3 regions of the Paraglaciecola aestuariivivens genome follow, and region 3 is predicted to be linked to each of the others. Evidence: predicted binding sites of a transcription regulator. Region 3 holds the regulator's gene; each other region holds the start of a gene.

Region 1 (10,824 bases), on a different contig from region 3:
GCGTTCAATCTGAGCCATGATCAAACTCTTCAATTAAATATATCGAAAATATGAATTTTTTTTGGTGAACTCTCACTTCGTGAGTGTCCACACAGATTGTCTTGTTCTAATTGTTAAAGAGCATTGCTAACCTAGGTTAGCGGCTTAAGATACTGTCCGAAGACCCTCTCAAGCGGGAGGCGAATATTACGCTATCTCCATTTGATGTCAAGATTTTATTTAAAATATTTTCAAATTAAATCTTGCTGCATCCCGCATCAATCATAGCCTTGGCTATTTTACAAAGTGTTAACAAGGTCAACATTTTGTGGGATACCTAAGTGGCCTCCCTTGAAGCGAGGGCGCATTATAGAGATAACAGATTCCCATGCAAGGGCTTTTTTAAAATAAATGGTTGAATGCTGGTTTTTTCGGCAAGCTGGTAAAAAATCGAACGAATTTGGCCTATATAAAGGAAAAGCTCAAATAAATGGGGTGCTAACTGTTTGCGTAATGCCTATAAATGGGTACCATGAGAACGCTTTATAATCTTATAACCAAAATAAAATCTAGGTAAAGTTACATGAATCCATCTTTTGTATTAAACATTGTTATCACAGTTATCTTAGCTGTTGTTTTATATTTTATTCTGCCAATGGTTTCCGCAGACATCTCTAGTCAATTATCTATAGCAGTAGGCGTGGTCTTAGGTGGGGTATTAGTTCCGTTAATTAGCCAAGCATTCCAAGCTAATTCTTCAGATAATGATGACACTTCCTCTGAAGTGGCAACTTTATATGTAGGGAACTTGCCTTATCGTGCAAACGAGCAAGCTGTTCAGGAACATTTTGAGCAACAAGGTAAAGTTGTTTCGGTGCGATTAATGAAAGATCGCCGAACTGGAAAACGTAAAGGATATGGTTTTGTTGAAATGCACGCCAAAGGCGCAGCAAAAGCCATTAAAAACCTTAATGATTCAAGTTTTCAAGAAAGAACACTTAAAGTTAGATTAGCCAAAGAAAAAACTGAAGAAGAGTAAGTTTCAATTAAAAATAAAGGCCAGCTATAAGCTGGCCTTTTTTTATGCTTCTTTAGCAGAGGGTTGATACCCTATAGGTAAACTGTTCACCAATCTTTGATTAAACTCATTAAAGCGGTTAATAGCTGAGATGAGATCAGGCGTTGCCACTTCATCACCTAAACGGTTGATTAATTCGTTTACTACGTTTTCATATGACTGGTTGTTTTCTAACTTTAAACGAGCACCATCTAGTACGTTCAACAATTTATCTAGATATTCTGTTACAGGTTTTACCGCTTTGGCAGGGTCTGCCTGTTGGTTATCTTGATCATAATGCGACACAGTTTCATAGGTTTTAATTACTTGAGTATTTTCAACTTTAGTTAGTTGCAAGGCAAAGCTAGCCAACTCTTGCTGATCAAAACCTAATTCAAGCGCTTGATTAAATGCGGTTTCTATATCGCCATTAAAAAACTCTTCTGCCAACTCATTGGTATCTACAACTAATTGACCAATGGCTTTAAGTTCACTTTCGTCTAATTCTCCTTTAACCGAAAAGGAAAAAGCATTTTGCTGTATAAATACAGCGTTTTCTTGAGTGGTCGTTTGGGTAGCAGTTTTATCTTCTGGACTTATGCTAGCCTGCTCTTCACTTTGAGGGACAGACTCATTAATTGTACCCGCCTGAACTTCTGTAGCTTTATCTTCAGGTGAAGGGCTATTTTGCTCACCGTTTACGCTTGCTTGAGTAGTTACAGGCTGGCTGACCTCAAGCTGTCTTTGATTAAACTCAAAATGTTGCAGATCTTCAAAGCTCAAGGTGACCTTATCTCCATCGCGCGTGCGAATAGAAAGCTCACCTTTTTGTATTTTAGTTTGCTCAAGATTTATTTGCTGTTCTGCCACCACCTTATTCGGCGCAAAGATATCTTGTCTTAATTTTTCAATACCAGTTTCAATTAGATTTTTACTCTGCTCGATCCCTTGGGTAATGTCTTCGTTAAGAAATCCGGCTAAATCTCGTTCAGCCATTTTGATGCCTTTCATCACACCTGACGTGGCTTGCGCGAATAAAGCATTAAGTTGGCCTTCATTTGCACCATTATGTTTAGCATTTTTAATGGCACCACCTACAAAATTTAAGACATTTTTAGCCACTTCTTCAAAATCAAAGAGCGTGCTATTTTGCTCTTTTTCTTTAGGTACAGAAAAATTGGGTTTACGTTGATCGATTTCTAAAGATTGGTTAAAAGAAGCTGCAAATACACGCACCCCTAGGGTTGTGCTAGTACTAAACTTATCTTCACCCGCTAGGCCTTTAGCCACAGGCGTAGCCAAGACTTGGCTTAATCCAGCATCACGCAGCTGGTTTTGCAAACTGTTGTCGTTCCCCAAATGTTGGGGTTTATCACCTAAAAAGGCTTTAAGCTGACTAATATTCATGGCAGATACCTCACTATCCTCGTCTAATACTATCGGCCACTTCTTGGCAAAACTTTAATGTCATTTTGATTTATTTTTAACCAAGGCTATAGATCTGCCTTGAAGTATGGTTTAAAACCCTTTACCTTGCGCGCAATTAACCTATACAGACTAAGGTGAGCCATGCGGCCAATAGACATTAAGGCAGAAAACTACGCGACTCAGCTAGAGCATAAAACCCAGGCAATAAAACAAAGCTTTGCTCAATTTAAGATGCCTTCTCTAGAAGTGTTTGCATCTGAACCTTTGCATTATAGACAAAGAGCGGAATTTAGATTGTGGCACGATGGGGATAACTTAGAGCATATAATGTTCGATCAGGAAACCAAGCAAAAATACCCTGTCACTCATTTTCCACCTGCTAGCCAATTAATTAATGAGGTCATGCGAGATCTGCTTGTGCTGCTTAAAGGTAATGAAATAGCGCGTAGAAAGTTATTTCAAGTGGACTATTTAGCTAGCCTGAGCGGTGAAGTCTTAGTGTCTTTGTTATATCACAAAGCCCTTGATGAGGCGTGGGTGAAAGAAATGCAGGGCATTTTAAGCATTTTGCGAAAAAGTTACCGCATTGACATTATTGGACGGGCCAAAAAACAAAAAATTATTTTAGATAGAGATTTTGTCACCGAACACTTAACTATTAATCAGCAGAACTTTAGCTTTAAGCAAGTAGAAAATAGTTTTACCCAGCCAAATGCTAAGGTCAATATTCACATGATTGAGTGGGCGCTTGATATTACCCAAAATGCCCAAGGTGATCTTTTAGAGCTATATTGTGGCGCGGGTAACTTTTCTGTGCCCTTAGCGCAAAACTTTAACAAGGTTATAGCGACAGAAATATCAAAAACCTCGGTAGCCGCCGCACAAGAAAACATTCAACAGAATAACATTAACAACTTAAAAATCTTGCGCATGTCGAGTGAAGAGTTTGTTCAAGCTCAACAAGGAGTCAGAGAGTTTAGAAGACTAGAAGGCACAGATTTAAGCGAATATAACTGCAAAACCGTGTTAGTTGACCCTCCACGAGCTGGCTTAGATGAAACCACAGTTGATATGATCAAAGATTACCAAAATATTATTTATATCTCGTGTAATCCTGACACTTTAAAAGACAACTTAAAGGTTTTGTTAAAAACCCACAAGGTGAGCCGTTTTGCACTCTTTGATCAGTTTCCTTATACCCATCATGCAGAGTGTGGGCTGTACTTACAAAAAATTTAAGCTTTAGGTTTTTGCTCAGCCATAGCTTGCAAGGCGCCATTTGCTACAAATCTAAGTTGTAGCTTTACCCGCTCGGCAACAATAGACTTTTGTTCTTTTGAGGCGTCTAGTGCTTCTGCACCAGCACTAAACACGAGTTTAACCATGGCTTCTGCTTGCAGGTTGGCAATATTGTAAGGCAAGCCTGTAGTGCTCATAGTGTAATCTGTGAGCTCAACATTAAAGTGTTTAATTTCCCTAAGCACCGCAGCCCTAAATGCCATTGATGTGCCAGTATGCTCCCTCAATAATAATCGAAACACATTATTGTTAGCTGTGATGAATTCCATAAAGGTATCCACAGAAGTATTGATCACTCCTCCACCTGAGGCTATGCGTAGCCTAGCTTGACGCATAAGTTGACGCAGGGCTAATCCGGCCTCATCCACTAAGGTCAGGCCTAGTTCGTCAATATCTTTAAAGTGTCGATAAAAAGACGTAGGCGCAATACCCGCTACTCTGGCGACCTCTCGTAAACTAATACTCGACAAACTACGGCGTTCATCTAACAACATAAAAGCCGCTTCAATAATTGAACGACGTGTACGAAGTTTTTGTTCTTGACGATTCAACTGCTAAAACCTAATTTTCCTAAGTAGTAGAATATTAACAAGATTCTGCGCTGAAACCAGCAAATCAAGGTGATAATAAAATATAGCGCTTGCGAATCGCATAATGGCAAGTAGAATAGCGTACACTTGTAAGCTGAAATTTGTATTCGTAAATGAAAAAACCCCGCCTTATTTTAACCAATGTATTGGTCTTCATCATCACTGGTTTAATCGCACTTGTGTTAATGCCATTAGAAGCCTTTACCCATGGCTTTGATAGCTTCGAAATTATAGCCTGTATTTTTCTGATTTATTTTTCCGGTATGTCCATAACCGCCGGCTATCATAGGCTGTGGTCGCACAAAGCTTACGAAGCAAACTCAATAGTGAAAGCTATTTTAGCCATTGGTGGGGCGATGAGTTTGCAAAATAGTATTTTACACTGGTGCTCTGATCATCGCATTCATCATAAACACGTAGATGATAATCAGCAGGATCCTTATTCGGCCAAGAAAGGCTTTTGGTATTCACACATTGGTTGGATGCTCAGAGAGTACCAAGTAGAACGCTATACTGATTATAGTAATTGTCGTGATCTGCAAAAAGATAAAATTGTCATGTGGCAACATAATCATTACCTAAAAATAATGCTTAGCGCTAACTTTGGGATCCCTATTTTATTAGGTTGGCTGAATGGCGATGTTTGGGGCATGTTATTGTTAGCTGGAGTGTTTCGCTTGGTAGTAGTGCATCATGTGACTTTTTGTATTAATTCATTAGCGCACATTTGGGGACGACAGCCCTACACAGACAAAAATTCTGCCAGAGATAATGACATTTTAGCCTTTTTTACCTTTGGAGAGGGTTACCACAATTTCCATCATATTTTTGAATATGATTATCGCAACGGTGTGAAATGGTGGCAGTTTGATCCCACTAAATGGCTTATTAGAGGTTTGTCATTTATTGGTTGGACAAAAAACCTGCGCCGTTGTCCTGAAGAACGCATTGAAAAAGCCAAAGTGGCGATGCAATTAAAATTAGCCAAAGAAAAAGTGTCGAATTTGCCTAATGCAGAAGAAGTGTTAGTTAGACTGCAAAAAGAATATGAACTACTCGCACAAAGAATGACTGAATACTATGCAGCGAAAAAACAGTTAATGGCAATCAAAGGCCAACATTTAAAACGCAGCTATGAGAATCTTGATTTGCAGTATCAATACAAAGAGCTCAAACAAGGATTAGCACTGCAAAAACAAAAATGGTTACAACTGCATCAGTATGACTTTTGCCAAAACTAAATAAGTACACAACCAGTACTAATAAAGGCCTCTTATGAAGTGACCCCATAAAGTTGGACTCATTTCTAAGCAGCTACCAAGGCCTGATTTCGATATGCTATCGGACTCAGGCCTTTTAGTTTTAGCTTAATACGTTCGTTATTGTAATAGTCGATGTATTTTCGGATGTTTGCAATCAGTTCATCTGCATTTTTGAATTCTTCATTATGATACATTTCAGTCTTGAGTATGCCGAAGAAGTTCTCGGCTATAGCGTTGTCTAAGCAGTTACCTTTTCTCGACATACTTTGTGATAAGCCTTTATCTCTGAGATGGTTTTGATAAGCCCTGTTTTGGTACTGCCACCCTTGGTCTGAGTGAACTATCGGCTTCTCACCTTTCTTAAGCTTATTCGTTGCGCTTTTCAGCATATCGGTTACTAACGGAAGCGTAACCGATTTGCGCACCTCATAACTCACCACTTCTTGGTTAAACAAGTCGATAACAGGTGACAGGTAAACCTTCTGTCCATTGACTTTAAATTCGGTCACATCCGTCACCCACTTTTGATTCGGTTTATCAGCTCTAAATTCTCTTTGAACTAAATCAGCGGCGATTTTACCCACTTCGCCTTTATATGATTTATATCGCTTCGGTCTGACCTTTGACTTAAGACCCAATTCCCCCATTAGACGTTGGACACGTTTATGATTAACCACCATACCTGCCAATCTTAAAGTACATGTTATCCGACGATACCCATACCGCCCTTTATGATGATGATAAATCTCACGTATTTGGGATTTTAAGGCTACATCAGGGCATGCTGCTTGGTGTGCGCTACGATGATAGTAATACACACTCCGAGCTAGCCCCGAAGCTTTAAGTAAATGATGTAAGCTGTATTTTGCCTTGAGCTCATCGACCACTAGGGCCTTTTCTTTGCTTTTTTCTTTTTGGCTTGAGCCAAGGCTTCTAACTTTTTTAGGACAGCGTTCTCAGCACGTAAATACTCTAACTCTTCTCTTAGTTCTTTTTCTGTCATCTGCCCTGATGGTTTGGGCTCTGGAGAGTGATGTGTCATGCGAGGCCTTCCTTTTTTGCGTGGTGTGAGTCGAGATAAACCATCGCGAGCGTAAAGCTTTTGCCACTGATATAAAATACCTGGCGTGGATAAATCAAAAAATGCACTGGTATAGGACAATGACCAACTTTCTACTCTCATAGTCCTTAATACTTCTAGCTTGAAGTCACGCGTGTAAGGAAATTGCTTGTGTAAGAAGCTATCCATACCATTAAGTCTATAAACTACTGACCAGTATCGGATTTGGTTTGATGGTACGTTGTATATTAAACCAAGCTCTCGCGAGCTTTGGTTTTGAGTACATTTCGCTATCTCTAACTTAAATGCTCTGTGGTATTTGGACATAAAAAGACCCCCAGTAATTGGTATGTCCAACTATTGGGGGTCACTTCATTAAGAGGCCTTTATTAATTATCTTGTTTAGCCAAGAAAGTAAGTAACTCTTGATAAGGTAGGGGCTTGGCAAACAAATAGCCCTGTGCTTCGTCACATCCAAGTTTTAACATATAACTGGCCTGCTCACGCTTTTCTACCCCTTCAGCAATAGTAGATAAACCTAAGCGATTACCAAGTGTCACTATAGTTTCTGCAATAAAAGCTGATTTACCTGGGGTAATTTCATTAACAAAAGAACGGTCAACCTTTAATCGATCTAACGGCAGCTGTTGTAGATAACTCATTGAAGAAAAGCCCGTGCCAAAATCGTCTATGGCCACCTTTACTCCAAACTGTTTTAATTCTTGTAGTGCTTCAATCACAATTTGTGGTTCGTCCATCACCACACTTTCAGTAATTTCTAATTCAATTTTATGCGGCTCAATACCATTTTCAGTGATGATTTTTTTCACCGTATCGATAAAATTGGGATCGCGAAATTGTGGCATTGAAATGTTTACCGCCATTCGCAGTCCTTCATAACCTTGTTCAGATAAAGCTTGTAACTTGTGACAGGCTTCTTCTAAAACCCAAATGCCTATATCTATGATGAGTCCAGAATATTCAGCCAAAGGCACAAATACCGCAGGAGAAATAAAACCGCCATCACTAGAAGGCCATCTTAATAAGGCTTCCATTCCAATAATTTGTTCAGTGACCAAATCGACTTGCGGTTGATACCATAGTTCTAACTTGCGAGCTTCAAAGTCATTTTGTAATTGCCTAATCATGTCTAAACGCCAAGTGGTTTCTTCTTCCATTTCTGGCGCATAGTATTCAAAGTTGGTATTGAGATTCTTTTTGGCTTTATTTAAGGCAATATTACTATGGGTTAAACGGCTGATCCCAGATTGGCTTTTTCCTTGTAAACGACAAAAGCCAAAAGAAGCAGTCAATGGCAAGGTATGTTCGCCGGCTTTAAAAGGCTCGATAAACATATTATTTAATGTTTCTGGGTTAACGTCACATTCAGAGCCAATAAGGCCAAACACGTCTGAGCCAATTCGGCCTATTTTAACTTCTTCGCTAAAGGTTTCTTGTAATCTGTGAGTGACGGCCAATAAAGTGTTGTTACCCGCATCTTGACCTAAGCCGTCATTTATATCAGCAAAATGATTGATATCGATTAAGGCAATTACTGCTTCTGAGCTTTTACGTGCTCCTTCTTCACATTCATCCAGCATATTAATGAATTCACTGCGATTGGGCAGTTTAGTTAGCCAGTCTTTAAAAGCCGCAGTTCGTAACTGATGGAATAAATTCACATTTTCATAACCAACAGAGATGCTAGATAAAAACACTTCGAGCAATTGTTTATCTATATCATTGATTTCTCGCTGAATATCTAAGTAAACCGCGGCCTCATAGCCAGAGCTATTAAGATATAAAACAGAAAACTCTTTTTCAAAAACATGCTCTTTTAACTGCAAGCAACAATGAACAAACTTAACCACTCTGTCGTTATGCAAATTTTCTAGTTTGCCATTTATATAAGGTGCAAATTCTCCCGCTGCACCTAGCACATAAACACCATCGTCTTCTTGATCTAAAATTGAACCTGCTTTAGCACAGACTATGCCTCCAGCATCCAGTCCAATCAAAGAGCTAATTTGTGTGACCACACCTTCACAAAAACTTTTCACCGAATGCTCTTCCATTAAGTTTGCCGCTGAAAGAATAATTTTTGTTAGGCCACTACGACTTTGATTGATAGTCAGAATTTGTTGGTAAGAACGGATAGAAGCGATAATGGCAGTCACTAATTTGCCACGGGTTAATTCGGTTTTGGTTTTATAGTCGTTGATATCGTAATCTTTTATGACTTGTTCTTCTGGCGCATAACCTGGCTGACCGGTACGTAAAATAATTCGAGGTTCAATAAGATTGAGCTCTTCACGCATTTTTTTGGCTACCATCAGGCCAGCATCGTCTGCCTCCATCACCACATCAAGTAAAATAATAGCTATAGAGGCGCCCATTTCTTCAATTATTTTTAGGGCTTCTTCGCCTGAATAGGCATGCACAAAATGCAATGATTTGCCGTTAACGACTAAATCAGAAAGGGCTAACCTAGTAACTGAATGAATTTCCTCATCATCATCCACCACCAGCACATTCCATGCACCCGTAATATCTGGCGCGTTACTTTGGCTATCCTCTGATAAAAAGATTAATTCATCGTTATCATACTTACTAGGGTTCATTCAAAATCCGTCAAATTTAATATCTAGTGCTCTAGAAAACATACCTTATGTTTATCAACCTCGCCCCTAGTAAATACATTAATGTCAAAAATGGAGCATGAAAACATTTATTATTACGCTTAAAGTTAACATTTTTATTTGCTCATGTAACATCAATTAACGCAATATAAAGAATTGTAAATTTTAACCTGTGTTTGCCTGAAATGAAAATATCGCACAAAAATTCTCCATCAGTGGTCCCAGCAGTTACTGTTGAGCAGCCTACACAGCCTAAAAAAAGTGCCGCTACAGATAAAGCAGAAAAAAAAGTTGAGCGTTCACTTGAGCTTAATCGAATGACCAAATGGTTTGCGCAAATTGGCATTCAAGCTAGTGATCATCAAGCTAAACCACTCAGTACAACAGAAAAAGCCTCGCGTAAAGCCAGCCTTATAGCTCAACGTAAAGTGCAAAATCTGGAAAGTATTTTAGCTAAAGCTTTAGATTTGTGCATAGCCGACTGCGCAGACGAAGATATTGATGCAGATTGGTTTTTTAGTTTTGTGCATATGGCAGAACAAGTGTATTCTCCTGCCATGCAAGATTTATGGGGAAAAATCTTTGCTGTAGAATCAGCCAAACCAGGCAGCTTTTCATTAAAAACCTTAAGTATATTGCAGCAACTTACGCAAAAAGATGCACAAACTTTTCAACTTGCAGTGAGCTTAGCCAGTAAACGAAAAGGCGAGTCTGTACCTAAACTACTAATGGGCTACTACCAAAAACCCAGTTTATGGTCATTGTTTCATACCAAAGGAAATCAGCTAATAAACTTAGCTGAATTTGGGTTAGGCTACCCCGATATTTTATCATTAATGGATTTGGGCTTAATTCACCATAGTGAAATTGAGTCGGGAGAACTACCCACAGAAAAGTCTTATGAATGGCGCTGTACTAGGCAGACTATGCAAATACGTGCCAAGCGAGCCGGCACTTCATTAAAATATTATAAATTTACCACTAGTGGTGCCGAGCTGTGTAAATTAGTGCCACAACAAAAACAAGATGCCTATTTAATAGCGTTAACTCATACACTTAATTCGGCTTTTGAGGTCAATTAGGCGATTAAATACCGTCACCAAATTCATGTAGTCCACACTCTCTTTTTAAACCAAAGAAACGTGTATCTTGCTCGCTCATACCTTCTTCTAATGAACGGGTGCTATGCCAATCACCAATAGACACATAACCTTTTTCCCATAAAGGATGATAAGGCAAGTTATGCTTTTTAAGGTACATGTGCACATCTTTATTAGACCAATCTATTATGGGATAAATTTTAAATTGCTGTTTAAGACGTTGAATCACAGGTAATGCCTCTCGCATATCAGACTGACTTCTACGCAGCCCAGCAAACCAACTTTTAACCTGTAATTCGTCTAAGGCATTTTGCATTGGCTGCACTTTATTTAAGTGATTGTATTGTTCAATGCCTTCAACACCTTTTTCCCATAACTTACCCATTCTAGCCTCTTGCCAAGCAGGGGAA
Region 2 (10,824 bases), on a different contig from region 3:
AAAGCCATCAAAACCTTACGTAAAGACGAACTTAATTAAGCAGCCAATTTAGGTGCTTGATATGACGCTTGGCACCTAGTGCTTGGTGCGATGCTAATAAAAATAAGTTGTGAAAGTGAAAGAATTTAATTTGATCGAAAACTTTTTCAAAGCAAAAAGTTTTCAACGCAAAGATGTCATTATTGGCATTGGTGATGACTGTGCAGTGACCCATGTTCCTCAAGGACAAGCCTTGGTTACCACCACAGATACCTTGCTAAGTGGTGTGCATTTTTTACCTGACACATCTGCCCATGCCATTGCGCAAAAAGCCATAGCGGTAAACCTAAGTGATTTGGCCGCTATGGGAGCAGAGCCGGCCTGGATAAGTTTATCTTTAAGCTTGCCCGAGATAGATAAAGCTTGGTTAGAGGACTTCTCTAATGGTTTACAGCAGCATGCTGAGTATTACTCTATTCAATTAATTGGTGGAGATACGGTTCAAGGGCCATTAGCCATCACTATTACCGCACAAGGCTTTGTTCCATGTCATCAAGCTTTAACGCGCTCCCAAGCCAAACCAGGTGATTCTATTTATGTGACTGGAACCTTAGGGGATGCAGGTTTGGGCTTAGATTTAGCTACCAACAAATTGAGCATTGGCGATAAGTTAAATCGAGAGTATCTGATTAATAGGCTCAATTACCCTACACCTAGATTGTTATTTGGCACCAACCTAAGACGCATTGCCAGTGCCTGTATCGATCTTTCAGATGGTTTAGTTTCAGATATTCAACATGTACTCAAAGGCTCTCAATGTGGCGCAACTGTGCATGTGAATAAGCTACCCTTATCTCGTGCCCTAAAGCAGTCAGTGTCGATTGAACAGGCCTACGACTATGCGCTAAGTGCAGGTGACGATTACGAATTGTTGTTTACTGTAAGTGAAGAGCAAAAAGGAAACCTTGAAACCTCATTAGCCAATGCCAATGTTTCGGCCACTTATATTGGCCAAGTAAACGGAAATTGTGGAAAATTAGATTTACGTTTAAATGACAAAACCTTTAATTATGCTAAAAAGGGTTACCAACACTTTTAAGCAAAGTTTAAAGCGAATCAAAAAGGGTCTGCAGTGGACAAAGAATTACGCCAAAGAGTTAGCTTGCGCAATCCAGTGCACTTTTTAGCCTTAGGCTTTGGAAGTGGATTAGCGGCAAAAATGCCTGGTACCTTTGGCACACTTGCCGCTTTACCTTTAGTGGTTTTGTTAGCCTACTTTGCCAATTTTGAGAGTTATTTAGCTGTTACCCTTGCCGTGAGCTTGCTGGGCATTTGGATATGTGAAAAAACCGCCAACGACATGCAGGTACATGATGATTCTTCTATTGTGTGGGATGAAGTAGCAGGCATGTTAATTACTATGCTTGCTGTGCCCTTGAATTGGCAAACCCTATTAGTCGGTTTTGTGTTGTTTCGCTTTTTCGATATTGTTAAACCTTGGCCTATTAACTATTTAGACAAACAGGTTGGGGGAGGCTTTGGCATTATGGTAGATGATGTATTAGCCGGGATCATGGCCATGGCTGGATTGCATATTTTATTGGGTTTGTCGTGGCTACCCACCACCACCTTTAGCTAAATCCTTTTGGTTATACCCAACTAGGCTTAGTTTTAGCTAAGCCTTGTCTTTCACTGCTACTATCCTTTAGCTTGGTTAAATTGTTTAACTTTAGCCAAAATCCCAGCGCTATCTAGGCCCAGTTCGGCATACATCTGTTGCTGCGTGCCTTGCATAATAAATTCATCTGGTAAACCAAGCTGAATTAATTTGGCCTGATAGGGGCTAGCTATAAGGTATTCGGCAACCGCACTGCCAGCGCCACCCATAATGGCACCATCTTCAAGGGTGACAAATAATGAGTGATCTTTAGCAAGTTTGGCTATCACAGCTGTATCTAAGGGTTTTACAAAACGCATATCGACTAAGCTGGCATTCAGGCTTTCTGCTGCTTCTTGAGCAAAAGGCAATAAAGTACCAAAGTTTAAGATTGCGACTTTTTCACCTTCTCTAAGCGTGCGGCTTTGGCCTAACTCTAAGGCTGTCATCTGTGCATCAGGTGTTACCCCAGTGGCAGAGCCTCTTGGGTATCTAACTGCCGCAGGTTTTTGCAATTTATGCCCTGTGTAAAGCATTTGACGGCATTCATTTTCGTCGCTGGGAGTCATAATCACCATATTAGGAATGCAACGCAAAAAGCTAATATCAAAGGCGCCCTGATGGGTAGGTCCATCTGCACCTACAATACCGGCTCTGTCTATGGCAAATAATACTGGAAGGTTTTGTAAGGCTACATCATGAATAAGCTGATCGTAGGCTCGCTGCAAAAAGGTTGAGTAGATGGCGACCACAGCATTGTAGCCTTCTTTGGCTAACCCAGCGGCAAAAGTCACAGCATGTTGTTCGGCTATGGCGACATCAAAATATTGTTCAGGAAATTGCTGGGAAAATTGCACCATGCCCGAACCTTCACGCATGGCAGGGGTTACTGCCATAAGCTTAGGATCTTGTTTGGCCATGTCACATAACCAGTTGCCAAAAATGGCAGAAAAAGTAGGATGACTTGCCGCCGCTTTGGGCAGTGCCTGATCCTTAGGGTTAAATTTAGGTACAGCATGGAATTTAATAGGATCTTGCTCGGCAGAGTGATAACCCTTGCCCTTTTTAGTGACCACGTGCAAGATCTGCGGGCCTTTGATATTGCGCATATTACGCAGCGTATCTACCACGCCGTTTACATCGTGCCCATCTATAGGGCCTATATATTTAAAGCCTAGTTCTTCAAAGATAGTACCAGGTACTACCATACCTTTAATGTGTTCTTCTGCACGGCTTGCAAACTCTTTAATAGGCGGCACATTGCTTAACAGCTTTTTGCCACCGTCTCGAATAGAATTAAAAAAGTTTCCGGTTAATAAACGAGCTAAATGACTATTGAGGGCACCAACGTTTTCCGAAATAGACATTTCGTTATCGTTTAATACCACCAACATGTCTTTATCTATATCGCCGCCGTGATTTAATGCTTCAAAGGCCATGCCAGCAGTCATGGCTCCATCACCAATAACCGCCACCACTTTGCGGCCTAAGGCTTCTTTTTCCGCCGCTACAGCCATGCCTAGTGCGGCACTAATTGAAGTAGACGAATGCCCTACGGCAAAAGTATCGTATTCACTTTCTCCAGGCCAAGGAAAAGGGTGTAAGCCATTCTTTTGGCGTATGCTGGGCATACGTTCGCGCCTGCCAGTTAATATTTTGTGCGGGTAAGCTTGGTGACCTACATCCCATAAAAGTCGGTCAAATGGGGTGTTATAGACATAGTGTAAGGCTACAGTTAACTCAACCGTTCCTAATCCAGAGGCAAAGTGCCCGCTGCTTTGGCTAACGCTGGTGAGTAAGTATTGACGCAGCTCTTTACTAAGTTGCTGTAACTTATCTTGAGGTAGCTCTCTTAGCTCTTCGGGTGTATTCGCTTTCGCTAGGATAGGGTAGTGAGTAATATCTAAAGTCATTAAATGGCTATCAACTGGTTAATTTTATTTTTTTAAGAAGCTTAAGCCTATTTAATAAGCGCGACGAATAACAAAGTCGGTAAAGGCTTCCAATATCTGGGTATTGTAAGGCAAAGTACGCAAAGCTTGAAGTGCTTGTTTATGTAGTTGCTCAAGATAGTGTTTTGCTTGCTCTAAACCCATTAGAGCTGGATAAGTACTTTTATTGTGGGCCTGATCTGAACCTTGAGGTTTACCAAGCACGCTAGCATCAGCTGTGACATCTAAAATATCATCTTGCACTTGAAACGCTAAGCCTATGGTCTGAGCAAAATCCAATAATTGATTTTTATCTGATGGTTCGATTTCATCGGCTAAAGCTATGGCCATTTCAACACAAGCCACTAACAAGGCCCCAGTTTTTTTACTGTGAAGTTGTGCTAATTGAGTTTGACTAATCTGTTGGCCAGTGGCAGCTAAGTCAATGGCTTGGCCGCCACACATACCATGGTAGCCAGAGGCACGAGCTAAAACTTTAACTAATTCAATACGTTTATTTTGCTTGTTTGCCGATAATGGATATTGGCACAAAAGTTCGAACGCTAACGTTTGCAGGGCGTCGCCAGCTAAAATCGCTGTGGCTTCGTCAAACTGAATATGGCAAGTTGGTTGACCACGTCTTAAATCGTCGTCGTCCATGGCGGGTAGATCGTCATGAATTAACGAATAGGCATGCATAGCTTCTATGGCCGCAGCTGGTCCGTCTAAATCCCTTTCATCTACCTTTAGCATTTGTCCTGTTGCCTGAACCAAAAACGGGCGCATACGCTTGCCACCCATTAATAGCGCATATTTCATGGCTTGCTTTAATTTAGGCGCATGCTCAGGAAGAGCGGCTATGGTTTGGCTAAGAGTGTGATCGACTCTGGCGCTCACACTTTTCTGAAAATCGGTCAACATCATTAAGGATTTGGCTCAAATACGTCTAAGCTTTGCTGGCCATTTTGGGCAGTTAAAATCTGTACTTTTTGTTCTGCGTCTTTTAACTTTTGTTGGCTTTGGCGGGCAAGTTCGATGCCGCGTTCAAAACTTTGTAACGCTTCTTCAAGAGGCAGGTCACCTTGCTCCATTTTGGTGACTAAGGCTTCTAGTTCTTGCATGGATTGTTCAAAGCTTAAAGATTCGGCTTTTTTCTTTGTTGTCATAGATTTCTTCAATAGAATATTGGCAAGGTATCAATTGGCAGGCACCTTACCTGAGCACAAAAATAGGGTCAAACACTTTTCAACAGGCTATGCTTGCAAAGCGTCTAAGTTAGAAAATTTAACCTAAATAAAGCATCACTTAATTTCTGCTATGCAGTTACTATAGAAATATTCTCCGCTGTCGATAAAATAGAGTGATAAACAGTTAATTTGTTTAGGTTTTTGATTTTTACAGCATTTAGCACAGTATTTTAGCTTTATAGTGACGGTGTCACTAATTCTATTGGGAGCACAATGTGGATTTAGCAACCATAATCGGAATTCTTGGGGCCATAGGCTTTGTAGTCATGGCAATGGTCCAAGGTGGCGATATTGCCATGTTTATAAACGTTCCTTCAATTTTGATTGTATTTTGTGGCAGCTTGTTTGTGGTTTTATCTCAATACACGCTTGGGCAATTTTTTGGTGCAGGTAAAGTTGCTGGCAAGGCCTTTATGTTTAAAATCGATACGCCTGAATCCCAAATTGAAAAAATAGTTGAGATGGCCGATGCCGCACGTAAAGGCGGTTTTTTAGCATTAGAAGAAGCAGAAATCGAAAACCCTTTTATGCAAAAAGGGGTAGATATGTTGGTAGATGGCCACGACGTAGAAGTGGTTCGTGCCACCTTAGGCAAAGACATTGCCATGACCACTGAAAGACATGAATTTGGTCAAACCATTTTTAAAGGCCTAGGGGACGTAGCACCAGCCATGGGTATGATAGGTACCTTAGTAGGGTTAGTGGCGATGTTGTCTAACATGGATGATCCTAAATCTATCGGGCCTGCCATGGCGGTTGCCTTGTTAACCACTTTGTACGGAGCCATGTTGGCAAACTTATTATGTTTACCTATAGCGGTAAAATTAGGTAACCGTGCCGCAGAAGAAAAACTCAATCAAAGCTTAGTGTTAGACGGAATTATTGGTATTGCTGATGGGCAAAATCCTCGTGTTATTGAGGGCATATTGAAAAATTATTTAGCTGCCAGTAAACGCGGCTCAGACGAAGATTCAGAGTAAGCGCATGGAAGACGAATGCCCTAAATGCCCCCCCGAAGGACTGCCCGCGTGGATGGGAACCTTCGCCGATCTAATGTCACTGTTGATGTGCTTTTTTGTATTGTTGTTGTCATTTTCCGAAATGGACGTACTGAAATTCAAACAAATAGCAGGTTCCATGAAATTTGCCTTTGGGGTGCAAAATAAAATAGAAGTAAAAGATATTCCTAAAGGTACCAGTGTGATTGCTATGGAGTTTCGCCCTGGTCGCCCTGAGCCTACTCCTATAGATACCATCCAACAAAAAACCACTGACATGACTCAAGAAATGCTTGAGTTTCAGGCGGGTAACGAAGATTCAGCCGGTGGACGTCAAAAACAACGTGGCGAGCAGCGTGGCGGTGCGGCTCAACAAACTGCCACAGAGCAACAAACCACTAGCCAAAGTGCTAGCCAAGAAGAAGTACAAGAACAAATGCGTAAAGTGGCGCAAAAGTTAGAAAAAGAAATTGTGGACGGCGCTATCGAAATGGAATCTTTGGGTCAACAAATTACCATTAGGATCCGTGAACAAGGTTCGTTTTCTGCTGGCTCTGCTTTTTTGCAACCGCAATTTATTCCTATTTTGCGTAAAATAGGTGAGTTACTCGCGCAAATGCCCGGTGATATAGAGGTGTCTGGGCATAGTGATAGCCAGCAAATTTCCAATGAATTATACCGCTCTAACTGGGACTTATCGGCACAACGTGCTGTGGCTGTGGCCGAAGAGCTAAGACGGGCCGAAGGCTTTGATGAAAGTCGAATGTCGGTAGTAGGAAAGGCCGATACTGCACCTTTAGCCGAAGCCGATGATCAAGCCGCGCGTAGTCGCAATAGACGCGTCGAAATTGCTGTTAAGCAAGGTAAGGCCAAAGAATCTGAGCCTATTTCGGTGCTTGAATAATACGAATTTTACAGGCTTAACTATAATATGAGATAAGCCTGTAAAAATTACACCTTGGTTAGAAAAAATGCCATTCTGTGGCTGGCCTAAATATTCACTCTTATTTTTATTACATTTTTCACTCCCACACCTTTGTCTAAAAAATCATTGTTAATCAATGGTTTAAGGTGTTTTTGTGGGTTTTGTGATCGTGTTTTTGTGCTTGGTATGAGCTTTGCTTTTTTAAAAGGGAACACAATGCTGCTCTAGCAGCGTTTTTTAAATTAATTAAGCGAGGTTAACGCATGAAGCACAAATTAAACCTTTATTCTACCTTGGCCGCACTAACGGCATTGAGCTCTTTTAGTGTTTTTGGGCAATCTAATAACGCTAACGAATACAACCCTAATGGGTTTTATATTGGCGCTAATTATGGGTATTTGCAGGTAGACTCTGATGATAATTTTGATGAAGACAAGGATGTAGTCGAAGGCATAGCCGGTTATCGCTTTAATCAGTTTTTTGCCTTAGAAGGAAGTTATTTAGACTTTGGCAGCTACGGAAATAATAACATCAACTTATCAACAGAAGGTTACACCGCAGCTTTAAAAGGTAGCTTACCTGTGACAGATAGCTTTTCTGTTTTTATGAAGTTAGGTCAACTGTGGTCTGAAACCGACTACCAAGCGTTAAATTTTTCTGAGCAAGTTGATGATCAAAGTGTGTTTGTTGGTGGTGGATTAGCCTTTAAATTAAGTTCTGCTGTCATTCTAAATGCTACTTATAGCGTTTACGATGCGGGTATGGAATTTGAAGATATTGATGATCAAAATTTTGATACCGACTTTAAGCAGGCCAGTGTTGGCATAGAGTATCGCTTTTAAGCATTAAAACTTTAAGCTCTGCGCCCCCATAGTCGCTACTGGGGGCTGTTGCTATTCCTAAAAGGCTAGTTAGGCTTACAGCTTTTAATTGGCGCTGATTTATCAAAAAACAATGATATTTCGGCCACTGTTACCCCTAGTTTTTTTAAATATGAGCGGTTCATTAGGCGCTGTTCATCTAATACATATATCCAGTCATCAACAAATAGATTGTAGACCGAATCTTCAACCGGAACCCTAAGAGTATATTGCCAATTAAAGGCCGCGCCCTGAGCTTGACCTCGGGCTATGCCAATAACGTCATCAGCCGTGCCAGTTACTTCACCTTGTTCATTGATCTTTAACTGCCATATGCGAATTTGCTTTTCACCATCATTAAAATAAAAGGTTTCGTGTAACTGCCCCGCATTACCTTGCCAAGTACCAATAATGTCTACACAAAAGCGCCGAGAGAGTTTATTCGAATAGTCTTGAACTATGCCCCAGGCGGTCACCTGACCATTAAAGTAAGCTTGTAATTTAAATTCTGGCTGAGTGTGTTGGTATTGATCTAAGGCCTGACTACAAGAAAAAAGGCTAAAGATAATAATAAAAATGCCATAGCGGACTTTGCTGATCATTTTATCTTTCCTATTAAACGATTGCGGACTTTGGGGTATCGACTATTTTTGTCTAACCAGATGCGTAAAAAGCTAGGGCCAAATTGTGGGTCTGGTATTTTACCTATTAGCACCTGATTAAAATAAAACTCACTGATATTTTGTTGATTAACTAACAGCACTATAGTGTCACCAGCTGTTACTTCAGGAAAAATCTCTGCTAATAACGTTAGCCAGGGTTTGTATTGAGAGGGTTTAAGACCAAGTTTGTGCCATTCTTGTTGAGTGCTTTTAAGTAATTCTTGGGCTTCAATATCCATCAAATAGCTTAGCTTTAAAGCAATAGGTCGCGCATGACTGTGATATTGGCCTGAATCTGTATAAAGGCTAGATTGATAAACATCCCAAAACAATACCGACAGTTTAGCTTCGCCAACTTTAGTTAAACCCTGCTCTGGGCTAGCAAAAGCAGAGCCTATTAATAGGTAAAAACCTAAGCTAAGTAATGCCTTAGGTTTTAAACAGTAGCTTATATTCCAGAGCTTAGCGGGTAATGGCATGGGTAAAAGCAGGCTTACTTAAGACCAATTGTACCGTGCTTATGGTGCGCTCTAAAAAACCACCGGCACAATAGCTAAAATAATAATTCCACAAATTTCTAAAGTTTTGGTCGTAGCCTAATTCGGCCAGTTCAGTTTTGTGCTGGTTAAAGTTGTGTTGCCAATCTTCAAGGGTTTTGGCGTAATCTAAGCCAATATCGTGCAAATCTCTTAGCATAAGATCAGTGTATTGCTTTAAGTGTTGATTAATTAATAATTGCGAAGGCAAAAAGCCACCTGGAAATATATGCTTTTGAATAAAATCTACGCTATTGCTGTAATTCTCTAGTCTTTGGTCGCTAATAGTGATGGCCTGTAGCAACATCAATCCTGTGGGTTTTAATAAACTTGAACAGGTGCTAAAAAAGGTCGGCAAAAACTCTTTGCCGACCGCTTCTATCATTTCTATAGAGACTAATTTGTCGTATTGCCCTTCGAGCAATCTATAGTCTTTTTTGAGCAAAGTAATTTTGTCTTGCAGGCCTTGTTCAATGATTAAGGCCTGAGTGAATTCATACTGTTCTGTAGAAATGGTGGTAGTGGTCACTTTACAACCATAGTGCTTGGCGGCAAAGATAGCTAACGCTCCCCATCCTGTACCTATTTCTAACAAATGGTCTTGTTGGCTCAATTGCAATTTATCGCAAATACATTTTAATTTGTGGGCTTGTGCTTCGGCCAAACTGCTGGTGTTTTGTGGGTAAATAGCAGACGAATACAACATGCTGCTGTCCAAAAAGTGTCGGTATAGGTTATTGCCTAAGTCATAGTGAGCGGCAATATTTTTAGCTGCCCCCTTAGTGGTATTTTTGTTGGCTAAATGCTTTAGCTTTAAAAGGGGCAAAGATAACCATTTCATCTTAGCTTCCCATTTATCTAGTACAGCTAAATTTCGAGCAAAAATCCTAATCAGATTGGTTAGATTATTAGTTGTCCATAGCCCCTGCGCATAAGTTTCGCCTGAGGCGACACTGCCGCCTACTAGGAGCTTTTTGTAAACACTCAAGCACTGAATATCAATGTCTGCATGTAAGTCGCTTGAAGCATGGCCAAAGGTACTGACTAAACTGCCTTTTTCTTTTACCACTAAATAGCCCGAAGGTAAGCTGGCAAAGACTTTTAGCATAAAAGACTTACACAGTTTTTCTTGCAACGAAGGAGGGTTATCTGCCACTAGGCTTTGTTCTGCATTTGACATAAATTATTGGTTTCCTTGGTCTGGATGCGGATAAATTGGCATCCCTTTTAAAAATAGTTTTAGCGCTTGCCAATAAATTCCCCATAAGGTTTTGAGCGTCATGCTCGGAATACTTAGCAACACGCGGTATAGGTTTTTAGAGTTCATTTCACTGCGCTGTAAACGCAAACTGGCGGTAAAATGTTTAGTTTGTTGAAAACAAGATAGAGACAGTTTTAATTGTTCATTGGGCTGGGCAATCTTCCATTTATATTGCATATCCATGGGATTAAAAGGTGAAACATGAAAGGCTTTTTCACTTGGCTGTTGATTGGCTAAATCCACCAGATAATAATGTCTGTCGTTCCAAGGGGTATTGCTAACCTCTGCCAATACATGGCTGTACAACCCAGTAGGCTGTTGCAGGTAATAGAAATTAACTGGGCTAAAATACAAACCAAAGGTTCGAGCTTGACCTAACAGAAATACCTTACCATCAAGGGGCGTTTTGGCCAGCTCAGTCATTTTGGCTAATACCGCCTGTTTTAATGGTTGTAACTCACTACCAAGATAGTCTGAGCGCTTAAAGCGCAATGCCGCCCACCTAGAGGTTGAAAACCCGCTGACTTTTGTGGTTACTTGCTCTAACTCATCAAGATTTAACCACAATAAAAATATCTGGTAGCTAAATTGATGTTTTTTAGGTTGTAAGCGAGCATGACTTAGCTCACCAGTGTATATGGCGCTTTGCATTACCATTCCACTCCTAAGGTTTTGCACACCTCAATTGCACTTTTTACTCCATCTTCATGAAAGCCGTTAAACCAGTAGGCGCCACAAAAATGTAATCCATCACGGCCAGATATCTCT
Region 3 (10,824 bases):
CTCTAAGGTCATTCATTCCTAATGCTCCGGCCTCAATGGGCTAATCGTTGCTGCTTAAACCTTGGCTTAACATACTAATCATCTGTTGTACGTTAACCAAGGCACACATTTTCTTTTTTATCATGCCAGATAACCAAGGGCGACTGCTTTCAACATTTCGCCATTTTACATCCTCTGGTAAAAGTACTTCAGTGGTCACTAAGCTTTCACAAGCCAATCCCCAACCACTTTCTCCTAAGAGTACAAGGTATTGATAATTTATCGAGTCTGCCAGCTTATCGACTGAAGTTTTTGGCATCACCCATTTGGCTGTATCTACAACGCTAAACTTTTCATCTCGGTGCAATAATACGCCTTTAAACCAGGCTGGCTTACCAAATATTGGACTGGTATTTTGCAGTTTGTGTATGCCACCTAACTCCATTAATGGCACTGCTAAGGTCATACCCGCCACTTCAAATAATAAAACTTGAAACTCCTCAGTGGGAATAACTGGCTTTATGATCGATTTTGGCTTTTGTTTGACCTTATTGTTGTTTTCGACTTGTGGCTCAAGAACTTTAACCACTTCAATCGCTTTCTTTGGGGCGGGCTCAAAAGGCTCAGACCTAACAGAAGGCGCGGTATTAAGAAGTTGTTCAACCGATTGGCGTTGTGCTTCTTCAATAATGGGCTCGTCAGTCAAAAGCGCTGACATATAATCTTCCATTACATCTTCATTAGCAAAAGGGCTTTGACTCACAGTTCTTTGTCCAAACTTTGTAAATAGGTTAAGAGTTTTGCATAGGCAAACACGCCTCTGGATTTTGGCGCATAAACCGAAGGGGGACTTTGCGCCTGACTCGCGTCTCTAAATCGCGTGTCTATAGGAATTAACCCTCCCCAAACATGTCCTTGGTGTGTACGTTTTAGGGTGCTGTATGAGCCTGTGGCAGCTTTTACCCTTTTATCATACATAGTAGGGACTATGGTATATTTAAAGCGTGTCGCCAAGGATTTTTGCATTATTTGCATAGAGTTCAGCATCCTGTCTAAGCCCTTTAGGGCTAGAAATTCTGTTTGAACTGGAATAATCACTCTGTCAGATGCCGCCAATGCATTGATCATTAAGACTCCAAGCACAGGAGGACAATCTAAAATAGCATAGTCAAATTCGTCTGCGATAAGCCCTAAAGCATGTTTTAGAATCAATCCCATACCCGACTGCGTACCTAGCTTTCTGTCTAAGGTAGCCAGGGCCATAGAAGCAGGTAAGACATACAAAGACTCTAAACTTGTAGGTTGCAAACAATTCAATAATTGCTCTTTGCTAAGCGACTTGCCCGCCACAAAAACATTATACAAACTGCTGGTGAGCGTCTCTGCATCTATCCCAAAATAATAACTTAAGGATGCTTGCGGGTCGGTATCAATAAGAATGACTTTATGGCCAGCCTGTGCGAGCAACCCGCCCATAGTCACAGTAGTAGTGGTTTTACCTACGCCACCTTTGTGATTAGCAACTGTCCAAACTTTCACAGGATCACCCAATACACTGATTGGCAGACTGAAAGAAATGTTGTTTTCTTTCGTTCATACCCTTCAATTAATTCAGTCACCCCATTACTCCACTATCACTAAGCTAAAATTTCTTTTTTGATTTGATTTGCCATCTCAACAATGTCAAAACTTGCTTCTGAAATTTTGTTAATGGTCACCGCAGCTGGCATGCCATATACAACCGAGCTTTTTTCATCTTGAGCCCAAATTTTGGCGCCTTTGTCTTTTAATGATTTACAACCATCTTTGCCATCTGTCCCCATGCCAGTAAGAATAATGGCTAACACATTGCCGCCATAAACGTTGCCAAGTGACTCAAAGGTCACATCTACGCTGGGCTTATAGGTTTCACGGGGAAATTTTTCAGGCTCAGAAATCAAAACCCTTGGTTGGCTAGGACGACCTTCTAAGGTCATTTGTTTTCCACCAGGTGCTAAATAACATGTTCCTGCTTGTAAAATATCGCCGTTTTCGGCTTCTTTTACTTTAACTTCACACAGTTCATTTAAGCGTTTAGCAAAAGCTTGGGTAAAAGTACCGGGCATATGTTGCACCAATACCACTGGCACAGGAAAATCAGCCGGTAGCTTGGTTAAGATTTGCTGGATGGCCACAGGCCCACCCGTTGAGGTACCAATGCCAATACAGCCGCACTTGCCAGATGGCAATGAACTTTGGTTAACAGTATTTGCAACAACGTCTGCAGCTTTAGTGACTTTTTCAATTTGTGCACGCCTACGCAAAGCAGACAAAGCGGATGATTTGGGTTGACTATAATCGTTATTCTGCGAGGCTTGTTTGCTACATAAAGCTTTCACCCTATTTTGCAATAAGGTCACCGCATCTTTTTTATTACGAGCAATATCTTCGAATTTTTTCGGTAAAAAATCTACCGCCCCAGCATCTAAGGCATCAAAAGTAGATTGCGCCCCTTCATGGGTCAAAGATGAAAACATGATAATTGGCACAGTTTTGTAGGCCATGATGTTTTTGACGGCCGTAATTCCATCCATTACCGGCATTTCTACGTCCATGGTTACAACATCAGGGTTTAACGATTTTACTAGTGCTAACGCCTCTTCGCCATCTTTGGCTTCTCCCACTACCTCTAACTCAGTATCTTCTTCAAGTATCTGCTTTATTCTGCGGCGAAAAAAAGTTGAATCATCAACAATTAAAACCTTGTAAGCCATTCTCGCCTATTTAACCTTTATTAAACTTATTATATTTCTAGGCGTTTTATAACACCGCCCGACTAAGATTTTTTGTTGGCGTACCGCTTTAATAGTCCAGGTACATCCAAAATTAGGGCAATTCCACCGTCACTGGTAATGGTTGCTCCCGCCATGCCTGGTGTACCTTGTAACAATTCATCTAGTGGTTTTATCACCACTTCTTCTTGTCCAATTAATGCATCCACCACAAAGCCTAGTTGTTGGGTGCCAATTTGTACTACCACCACATGACCTTTAGACTTATCAATCTCAACTTTACCTTTAGACAACCATTCACGTAAATAAAATAGTGGTATCGCCTTCGAGCGCACTATCATAGTTAATTGTCCATCAACTGTATTGGTTTTTTGCATATCAACGTTAATAATTTCGTTAACTGAGCCTAAAGGCAAAGCAAAAGTTTGATCACCAATTACAATCATTAAGGTAGGTAAAATGGCTAAAGTAAGGGGCACTTTAATTTCTAAAGTAGTGCCTTCACCAAGTTTAGAATTTATATTAACCGAGCCATTTAACTGATTAATTTTGGTTTTAACCACATCCATGCCCACACCACGACCAGAAACTTCTGATATTTCGGTTTTGGTAGAAAAGCCTGGGGCAAATATAAGGTTAAACGCCTCAACATCTGTCATTCTAGCGGCAGAATCGGCATCTAACACACCTCTTGAAATAGCTATGTCTTTTAACTTTTCAGGATCCATGCCTTTGCCATCATCAACTATGGTCAGCAGTATATGATCCCCTTCTTGCGAAGCAGATAGCTTAACAGTGCCCATAGTTGGTTTACCGGCAGCCTTGCGCTCTTCTGGCATCTCAATGCCGTGATCCACTGAGTTGCGGACCAAATGCACTAGGGGATCAGCAAGCGCTTCAACTAAATTTTTGTCTAAATCTGTTTCTTCACCTTCAAGCTCTAAGGTAATTTCTTTCTTTAGGGTACGAGCTAAGTCGCGCACAACACGAGGAAAACGTCCAAACACTTTTTTAATGGGTTGCATGCGGGTTTTCATAACCGCACCTTGCAAGTCACCGGTGACAACATCCAAATTTGCTATGGCTTTGGCCATGCTTTCGTCATTCACATTGGTGCTTAAACTTAACAAACGGTTTCTGACTAAAACCAGTTCGCCCACCATATTCATAATTTGGTCTAAACGTTTAGTGTCTACCCTAACTGTGGTTTCAGCTTGTGGTGCAACAGCGGTTTTCTTTTCTTCTTTCTTGGCCGCTATTGGTTTGGCTTCAACAGGCTTTTCTATCGGCTTGGCTGGCTGAGCTGACGCTTTAGGTGATTCAGCTTTAGGCGCTTCTGGAGCTTTGGCTGCGGCTTTAGGTTCAGGTTTAGCTGGCCCTTGACCTTTTCCATGCAATTCATCTAATAGCGCTTCAAATTCATCATCAGTGATGTCGTCATTTGTTGAAGTATCTGGGCTTTCTTGTGCAGCTGTAGAGCTAGGCTGATTGTCACTGGCTTCTTCAGCACTAAATTGGCCTTTGCCATGCAACTGGTCAAGTAAGGCTTCAAACTCATCATCACTGATATCTTCATCTGAAGATTGGCTGTCTGCCTGCGAAGCTGTGCTAGATTTACCAGGCGCAGATTCACCATGTAATTCATCTAACAGGGCTTCAAATTCATCTTCACTAAAATCTTCCGAATCACCTGTGGCTTTTGATTGGTCTTTTTCAGCCTCAATAACTGGGGCTTCAGTCACCTCGGGTTGCGCTTGGGCTGAACTGGCTTCATCTGCTGATTCAGGTTGACTTAATCGGGTTAAGGTATCAATTAAGCTTTGCTCTGCTGGCACTAGGGGTTCGCCAGCTTTAACATTATCAAACATTTCTACCACTTCGTCAGTGGCCTGTAAAATAACGTCCATTAATTCTGGGGTTAGCGTGCGTTGCCCATTGCGCATAACATCAAAGACATTTTCCGCACCATGACAAATATCTACCAGCTCTGTGAGCGATAAAAATCCCGCGCCACCCTTTACCGTATGATATCCCCTAAAAATCGCGTTAAGTAAATCCGCGTCTTCAGGGTTATTCTCTAAATCAACGAGCTGTTCTTGTAATTGCTCCAAGATCTCTCCAGCTTCAACTAGAAAGTCCTGTAGTATTTCCTCGTCAACATCAAAAGCCATTATTTAGCACCTCTAAAACCCAAGACTTGAAAGCAAATCATCTACGTCGTCTTGATCCGACGCAACGTCTTCCCTACTGTCGGCATCTAAAATAGGACCTTCAGCTTTTACCTTATCGGCTTCTTTCTTAGATTTGTTAGGTTTTTCAACGACCTCTGTCTTTTCTTTGGCATCAGCCTTGCCAAACACTGTTAACATGTAGACTAAATTGTCTTCGACCTCTTTAACTAATTCTATGACTCGTCTTATGACTTGCCCGGTAAGATCTTGATAACCTTGGGCCATTAACACTTCGGTTAATAAATTAGTTAAAGTGGCAGAATCTTCACCACTGGCTTTTAAAAATCTATCAACTTGTTTAACTAGGGTATTAAACTCACCTAACTGCAAGTTTTTTTCCATTAGCTTTTGCCATTCAGGGGCGATTTCAGCAATTCCTTGCTGCAACTTTTCGGCTATAGGCATACAAGAATCCACTAAATCCATGGTTTTGTTTGCCGCTTCTTCAGTGGTTTCAATGACGTAAGTAAGACGAGTTTGAGCGTCGGGGATTTCCTCATTGGTCATATTAATGATACGAGGATCGAGCTGAAAATTATTTAAAGAATCATGAAGTTGACGGGTTAACTTGCCAACCTCAGCAAATAATTCAATAGAATTTTGGGCGCCAGCAGCGTCTAATAGCTCTCTGGCTTGCTGGTTTTCGCCCTTTTCAATTAAGCTGACTAATTTCTTAGCATCTTCTAAAGAAATGGGCGCAGAGTTTAAGGCAGTCATACAGTCTTTCCTCGTAATCAGGTGAGTCTGAATTTACCCTAGACGTTCAAATATTTTGGCCAGTTTTTCTTTAAGCGTGGCGGCGGTAAAAGGCTTAATCACATAACCGTTAACGCCAGCTTGAGCTGCAGCTACGATTTGTTCCTTTTTCGCTTCAGCAGTTACCATCAAAACAGGAATATGTTTCAAGCTTGCATCAGAACGAATCGCTCTAAGTAGGTCGATCCCCTGCATTCCTGGCATATTCCAATCTGTTACTACAAAGTCAAAGTCACCTTGCTGCAACATAGGCAATGCTGTGCTGCCATCGTCTGCTTCTTGTATATTAGTAAAGCCAAGATCTTTAAGTAAGTTCTTGATAATCCGTCGCATTGTTGAAAAGTCATCAACAACTAGGATTTTCATATTCTTATCCAAAACTACCTCCGGTGAGAGTTTTAATGCTTAACTTAAAACCCAATTTATTGTTATTTTAATTTTCGTTTGTACGCCAATATTGCATGCGAGCTTTAAGCTTCAACATGGCCTGGCTATGTATTTGACTCACTCTGGATTCACTCACATCCAGCACTTCACCTATTTCACGTAAATTTAATTCTTCATCATAGTATAAGGACAAAACAATCGCTTCACGTTCTGGCAAAGTAGTAATTGCGTAGGCTAATGCTTTTTGAAACGACCCTTGTACTAAATCTTCAAAAGGCGTATCTGAGCCTTTAGTTTGCTCTGTACTGACTACGTCTTCCGTTACTCCTAGATCTTCCATGCCAATGATTTTACCGGCATTCACCTCATTTAACATTTGGTGATAGCTTTCAATACTGACTTGTAGCTTCTCTGCAACGTCTAAATCACGAGCATCACGTCCCGTTTCGCGCTCAACTTGATTAATTGCTTCGGTAATGGCGCGCCCGTTTTTATGTACAGAGCGCGGAGTCCAATCCCCTTTGCGTATTTCGTCTAACATTGAACCACGAATACGAATGCCTGCAAAAGTTTCAAAACTTGCGCCTTTGCTGCCATCAAAATTACGCGATGCTTCTAATAAGCCTATCATGCCTGCTTGAATTAAATCATCTACCAAAACACTGGCTGGTAATCTAGCCATAAGATGATGCGCAATACGCTTCACTAAAGAAGCGTGTCTTTCAACTAATTCGTTCTTGTCAGCTAATTGCTGATAAGCCGCAGCTTTACTGTTCACCTGTCTTCGCCCACTGCTTTTTTAGATACAAGTTGTTCAAGAAAAAATTCTAAATGCCCACCAGGTTGATTGGGTATGGGCCACTCCATGGCTTTTTTAGCTAATCGTCTAATGGCCATAGAAGCGGGTGATGTAGGAAAAGCTTCTACTATGGCTTTTTGTTTTCTAACTGATTTTCTTACATTTTCGTCAAATGGCACCACTGCCACTAACTCTAATGCCACATCTAAAAAGCGATTAGTTACTTTGGTCAGTTTAGAAAACAGTTCGTCACCCTCGCGCATACTGCGCACCATATTGGCAACAATTTTAAATCTAAAAATTCCGTGCTCTTTATTTAAAATTTTAATTAATGCATAGGCATCGGTTAACGACGTTGGCTCATCACACACCACCATCATGATATCTTGTGAAGCTTTCGAAAAGCTTAATACCATATCTGAGATGCCGGCTGCGGTATCTACAATTAACACATCAATTTGCGATTGTAGTTCGCTAAAAGCCCGAATTAACCCAGCATGTTCAGTAGGGGTTAATTCTGTCATAGATTGACTGCCAGAAGTTGCAGGCGCGATTTTTATGCCATAGGGGCCTTCAACCAACACATCATCTAAGGTGCACTCTCCCGATAATACATGGGATAAGTTTTTTTCAACTCTTAGGCCAAGTAACACATCTACATTGGCTAAGCCTAAGTCGGCATCTAGCACCATGACTCTTTTGCCTTGTTGAGCAAGAGAGATCGCAGTATTCAGGGTAACATTGGTTTTACCCACGCCACCCTTTCCGCCGGTCACGGCTATTACTTTAATTAATCGAGATTGATTCATTCTTCTTAAGCTACTCGCTTGGTCCTCAATCATACTGCCACTGCTGCTTTATTAACATTATGGCTGTTAGTATGAATTAAACCGAATTTTTTATAAAGCTTCGCAGCACTAGTAATCAAAAATTTTGTGCTTGCAACTTGTAGGTCTTCTGGTACACGTTGACCATCAGTTAAATAACAAATTTGTAATTTGTTTTCTATTGCCACGCTTATTACTTCTCCTAAGCTGTAACACTCGTCTAACTTAGTCAATATACACCCATGCAGAGAAACCTGTCGATATTCATTTATAGTTTGTTGCATAACACGATATTGACAGTTTGCTTGCATCACTAAATATTTTCGAATATTAACACAAGCATTCTGATTTATAGTATCTAACTGTTTGATTAGTCTAGCATCTTTTTGACTAAAACCAGCGGTATCAACTAACACTAAACGTTTATTTCTAAATTGATAAAGTAAATCTGATAAATCGTTAGAGTTTTGTGCTTGTTTTACCTGACAACCAATAATTTTTCCGTAAGTGGCGATTTGCTCAAAGGCTCCTATTCGATAGTTATCTAGCGTAATGATAGCTACTTGGTCTGAGCCGTATTTCTGCGCAGCTTTGGCCGCTAATTTTGCAATAGTGGTAGTTTTACCCGTACCTGTTGGTCCCATCAGTGCAACCACCCCAGGCTGAGCTAGAATATCGTCATCTTTAGTTTGTAACTTATTGGCTAATAATTTTAATAAAAATAACCATGCTTGCCTTTCGTCAGCTGACTCAGGGGCATAAGACACCACTTCTTCTGACAGAGATTCTGAAATCCCCATTTGTTGTAATCTTTGTAATAAATAGCCGTGCATGGGGTGTTTACGGTTTTTTTCTTGTTCAATCAGACCTGAAACTTGAAATTGCAATAAGTTGCGTAATGAAGATAGCTCTTGACGCACTTCTTTAATTGCATTGGATTCGCTTTGATATTGTGTTGAGTTGGTTTGGCTGCTGGGATTTTTGGCAAAACGCTCTGCCTGTATAGGCGCAGCTTGCTCATTAACCGACTGTTGATTAGCTTTTGATTGCTTTTCTAGCAAGGCTTTTAAACTATCAGGGGCAGAGTCACCAATAATTTCACTTAGAGTAGGAGTTGGCGCACTAGACTCAATCTGCGAATTCACCTTTTGGCTAGCGGGTGTAAGAGTCGACTCAGGCTCTTTATCGTAAGCCGCAACTATTTCAATGCCATCAGCATGTTTTTTATTTGACATGATCACCGCATCTCCACCAAGTTCATCTTTAACTTGCTTGAGCGCTTCACGCATGTCCTTGCCATAAAAACGTCTGATTTTCATATTTACTCCTCGTGTAACACCTTAAGTATTCACTTTGTGTCAGATTATTGACCCACTGCACTGACGATTTTTATTTGTTTGTCGTCCGGAATTTCCTGATACGACAACACATGCAATCCATTCACTGAGTGTTTTAAAAACTTCGATAGCACTGGCCTTAACATGCCAGATGTCAGTAATACTGCTGGCTCGCCAGCTAATTCTTGTTGTTGAGCGGCTTCATTTAATGAACCTTGAAGACGTTCTGCCAACCCTGGCTCTATGCCAGCCCCATCCGCTCCACCTGCTTGTAATGACTGGTGCAACATTTGTTCCAACTCTGGAGCTAAGGTAATAACAGGGATTTCTGCAGCTCCACCGTTAATTTCTTGAATAATGAGGCGTTTTAAGGCGATACGTACAGCCGAGACCAATACATCTGGATCTTGACTCTTAGGTCCAAACTCACACAAGGTTTGTACAATTGAACGCATATCGCGAATTGGTACCCCTTCGTACAACATAGTTTGTAGCACTTTCACTACTGTACTTAGCGGTAGAATATCTGGTACTAAGCCTTCAACTAATTTAGGACTGTTTTTAGCTAGCAAATCTAACAATTGCTGTACTTCTTCGTGCCCTAATAATTGATAAGCATTATTGGTTAATAGCTGACTTAAATGCGTAGCTACCACAGTAGCCGCATCTACTACCGTGTAACCTAAGGTTTGAGCATGCTCTCTTTGACTGGCTTTAATCCATACCGCATCTAAACCAAAAGCCGGATCTTTAGTGACTTTTCCGTCTAATTTGCCAAATACTTGGCCTGGATTGATGGCCAGTTCATCGTCATGGCTCAGCTCTGCTTCGCCTACAGTCACCCCTAACATAGAGATGCTGTAGTTATTTGGGCTTAAATCTAAATTATCTCGAATATGCACAGGAGGAATTAAAAATCCCAATTCTTGCGAAAGCTTTTTACGCACCCCTTTAATACGGGTTAGTAACTCTCCACCTTGGGCTTTATCCACTAAAGGAATGAGGCGATAGCCTACTTCTAACCCTATGGTATCTACATGTTGCACATCATCCCAACCCAACTCTTTGATTTCTGCGGGTTGCTGACTTTGACTAGTTGCAGGGGCAAGCACTTCTGGTTGCTGAGCGAGTTTTTGTTTACGCCAATGTAAATAATAAGCATACCCCCCCACTAAGGCACTAAAACCTAAAAAGGCTATGTTTGGCATGCCTGGCACTATACCCATTACAAATAAAATACCTGAAGTAATATATAGCGCCTGCGGATTACCTAATTGTTTAGACAGCTCGCTCCCCATTTCTTGGGAATCGTTTTCGCGGGTTACAATAATAGCGGTGGCAACCGATAACAATAACGAAGGAATTTGTGCTACTAAGCCATCTCCTATGGTCAATAGGGTATAGATTTCTACTGCATTACTAAAGGTTAGATCGTGCTGGATGATCCCAATAAACAACCCGCCTATTATGTTGATCAACATAATAAATAAACCGGCTATGGCATCACCTTTCACAAATTTTGAGGCACCGTCCATTGAGCCATAAAAGTCAGCTTCGCTAGTAATTTCAAAGCGGCGTTTGCGGGCTTCGTCTGCGTCAATAAAGCCCGCATTTAGATCCGCATCTATTGCCATTTGTTTACCTGGCATGGCGTCTAGAGTAAAACGCGCGCTTACTTCAGATATACGCCCTGCACCTGCGGTTACCACTTTAAAATTGATGATCAATAAGATGGCA

Evidence for each region. The regulator FliA, encoded in region 3, starts transcription of late flagellar genes. The targets are predictions, from matches to a motif close to CTAAAGNTNNNNNNNNNNNNGCCGATA.
Region 1: ACVCDT_RS15865 (DUF5610 domain-containing protein) is a predicted target of FliA. The motif match lies at 2,474-2,500, and genes of this name have one in related genera.
Region 2: pomA (flagellar motor protein PomA) is a predicted target of FliA. The motif match lies at 4,894-4,920, and genes of this name have one in related genera.

Annotation. Positions count from the first base shown of each region.
Region 1 is NZ_JBRKBA010000014.1:59,119-69,942, reverse strand. Features, by position in the region: partial or broken rRNA gene ACVCDT_RS15875 (16S ribosomal RNA) at 1-36, opposite strand, end outside; gene ACVCDT_RS15870 (RNA recognition motif domain-containing protein) at 563-1,018, shown strand; gene ACVCDT_RS15865 (DUF5610 domain-containing protein) at 1,061-2,443, opposite strand; gene trmA (tRNA (uridine(54)-C5)-methyltransferase TrmA) at 2,606-3,703, shown strand; gene fabR (HTH-type transcriptional repressor FabR) at 3,700-4,314, opposite strand; gene ACVCDT_RS15850 (acyl-CoA desaturase) at 4,467-5,594, shown strand; gene ACVCDT_RS15845 (IS3 family transposase) at 5,660-6,502, opposite strand; gene ACVCDT_RS15840 (helix-turn-helix domain-containing protein) at 6,502-6,864, opposite strand; gene ACVCDT_RS15835 (bifunctional diguanylate cyclase/phosphodiesterase) at 7,065-9,296, opposite strand; gene ACVCDT_RS15830 (TIGR03899 family protein) at 9,500-10,396, shown strand; gene ACVCDT_RS15825 (phosphoadenylyl-sulfate reductase) at 10,401-10,824, opposite strand, start outside.
Region 2 is NZ_JBRKBA010000005.1:322,059-332,882, forward strand. Features, by position in the region: gene nusB (transcription antitermination factor NusB) at 1-39, shown strand, start outside; gene thiL (thiamine-phosphate kinase) at 116-1,078, shown strand; gene ACVCDT_RS10075 (phosphatidylglycerophosphatase A family protein) at 1,112-1,618, shown strand; gene dxs (1-deoxy-D-xylulose-5-phosphate synthase) at 1,678-3,549, opposite strand; gene ispA ((2E,6E)-farnesyl diphosphate synthase) at 3,601-4,491, opposite strand; gene xseB (exodeoxyribonuclease VII small subunit) at 4,491-4,733, opposite strand; gene pomA (flagellar motor protein PomA) at 5,030-5,794, shown strand; gene ACVCDT_RS10100 (flagellar motor protein MotB) at 5,799-6,716, shown strand; gene ACVCDT_RS10105 (porin family protein) at 7,001-7,579, shown strand; gene ACVCDT_RS10110 (DUF3833 domain-containing protein) at 7,645-8,199, opposite strand; gene ACVCDT_RS10115 (chalcone isomerase family protein) at 8,196-8,738, opposite strand; gene ACVCDT_RS10120 (class I SAM-dependent methyltransferase) at 8,722-9,975, opposite strand; gene ACVCDT_RS10125 (DUF1365 domain-containing protein) at 9,979-10,707, opposite strand; gene ACVCDT_RS10130 (NAD(P)/FAD-dependent oxidoreductase) at 10,707-10,824, opposite strand, start outside.
Region 3 is NZ_JBRKBA010000004.1:167,627-178,450, reverse strand. Features, by position in the region: gene ACVCDT_RS07705 (chemotaxis protein CheW) at 1-16, opposite strand, end outside; gene ACVCDT_RS07700 (chemotaxis protein CheW) at 41-742, opposite strand; gene ACVCDT_RS07695 (ParA family protein) at 739-1,518, opposite strand; gene ACVCDT_RS07690 (protein-glutamate methylesterase/protein-glutamine glutaminase) at 1,617-2,732, opposite strand; gene ACVCDT_RS07685 (chemotaxis protein CheA) at 2,795-4,921, opposite strand; gene ACVCDT_RS07680 (protein phosphatase CheZ) at 4,934-5,698, opposite strand; gene cheY (chemotaxis response regulator CheY) at 5,732-6,115, opposite strand; gene ACVCDT_RS07670 (RNA polymerase sigma factor FliA) at 6,171-6,902, opposite strand; gene ACVCDT_RS07665 (MinD/ParA family ATP-binding protein) at 6,899-7,765, opposite strand; gene flhF (flagellar biosynthesis GTPase FlhF) at 7,762-9,069, opposite strand; gene flhA (flagellar biosynthesis protein FlhA) at 9,114-10,824, opposite strand, start outside.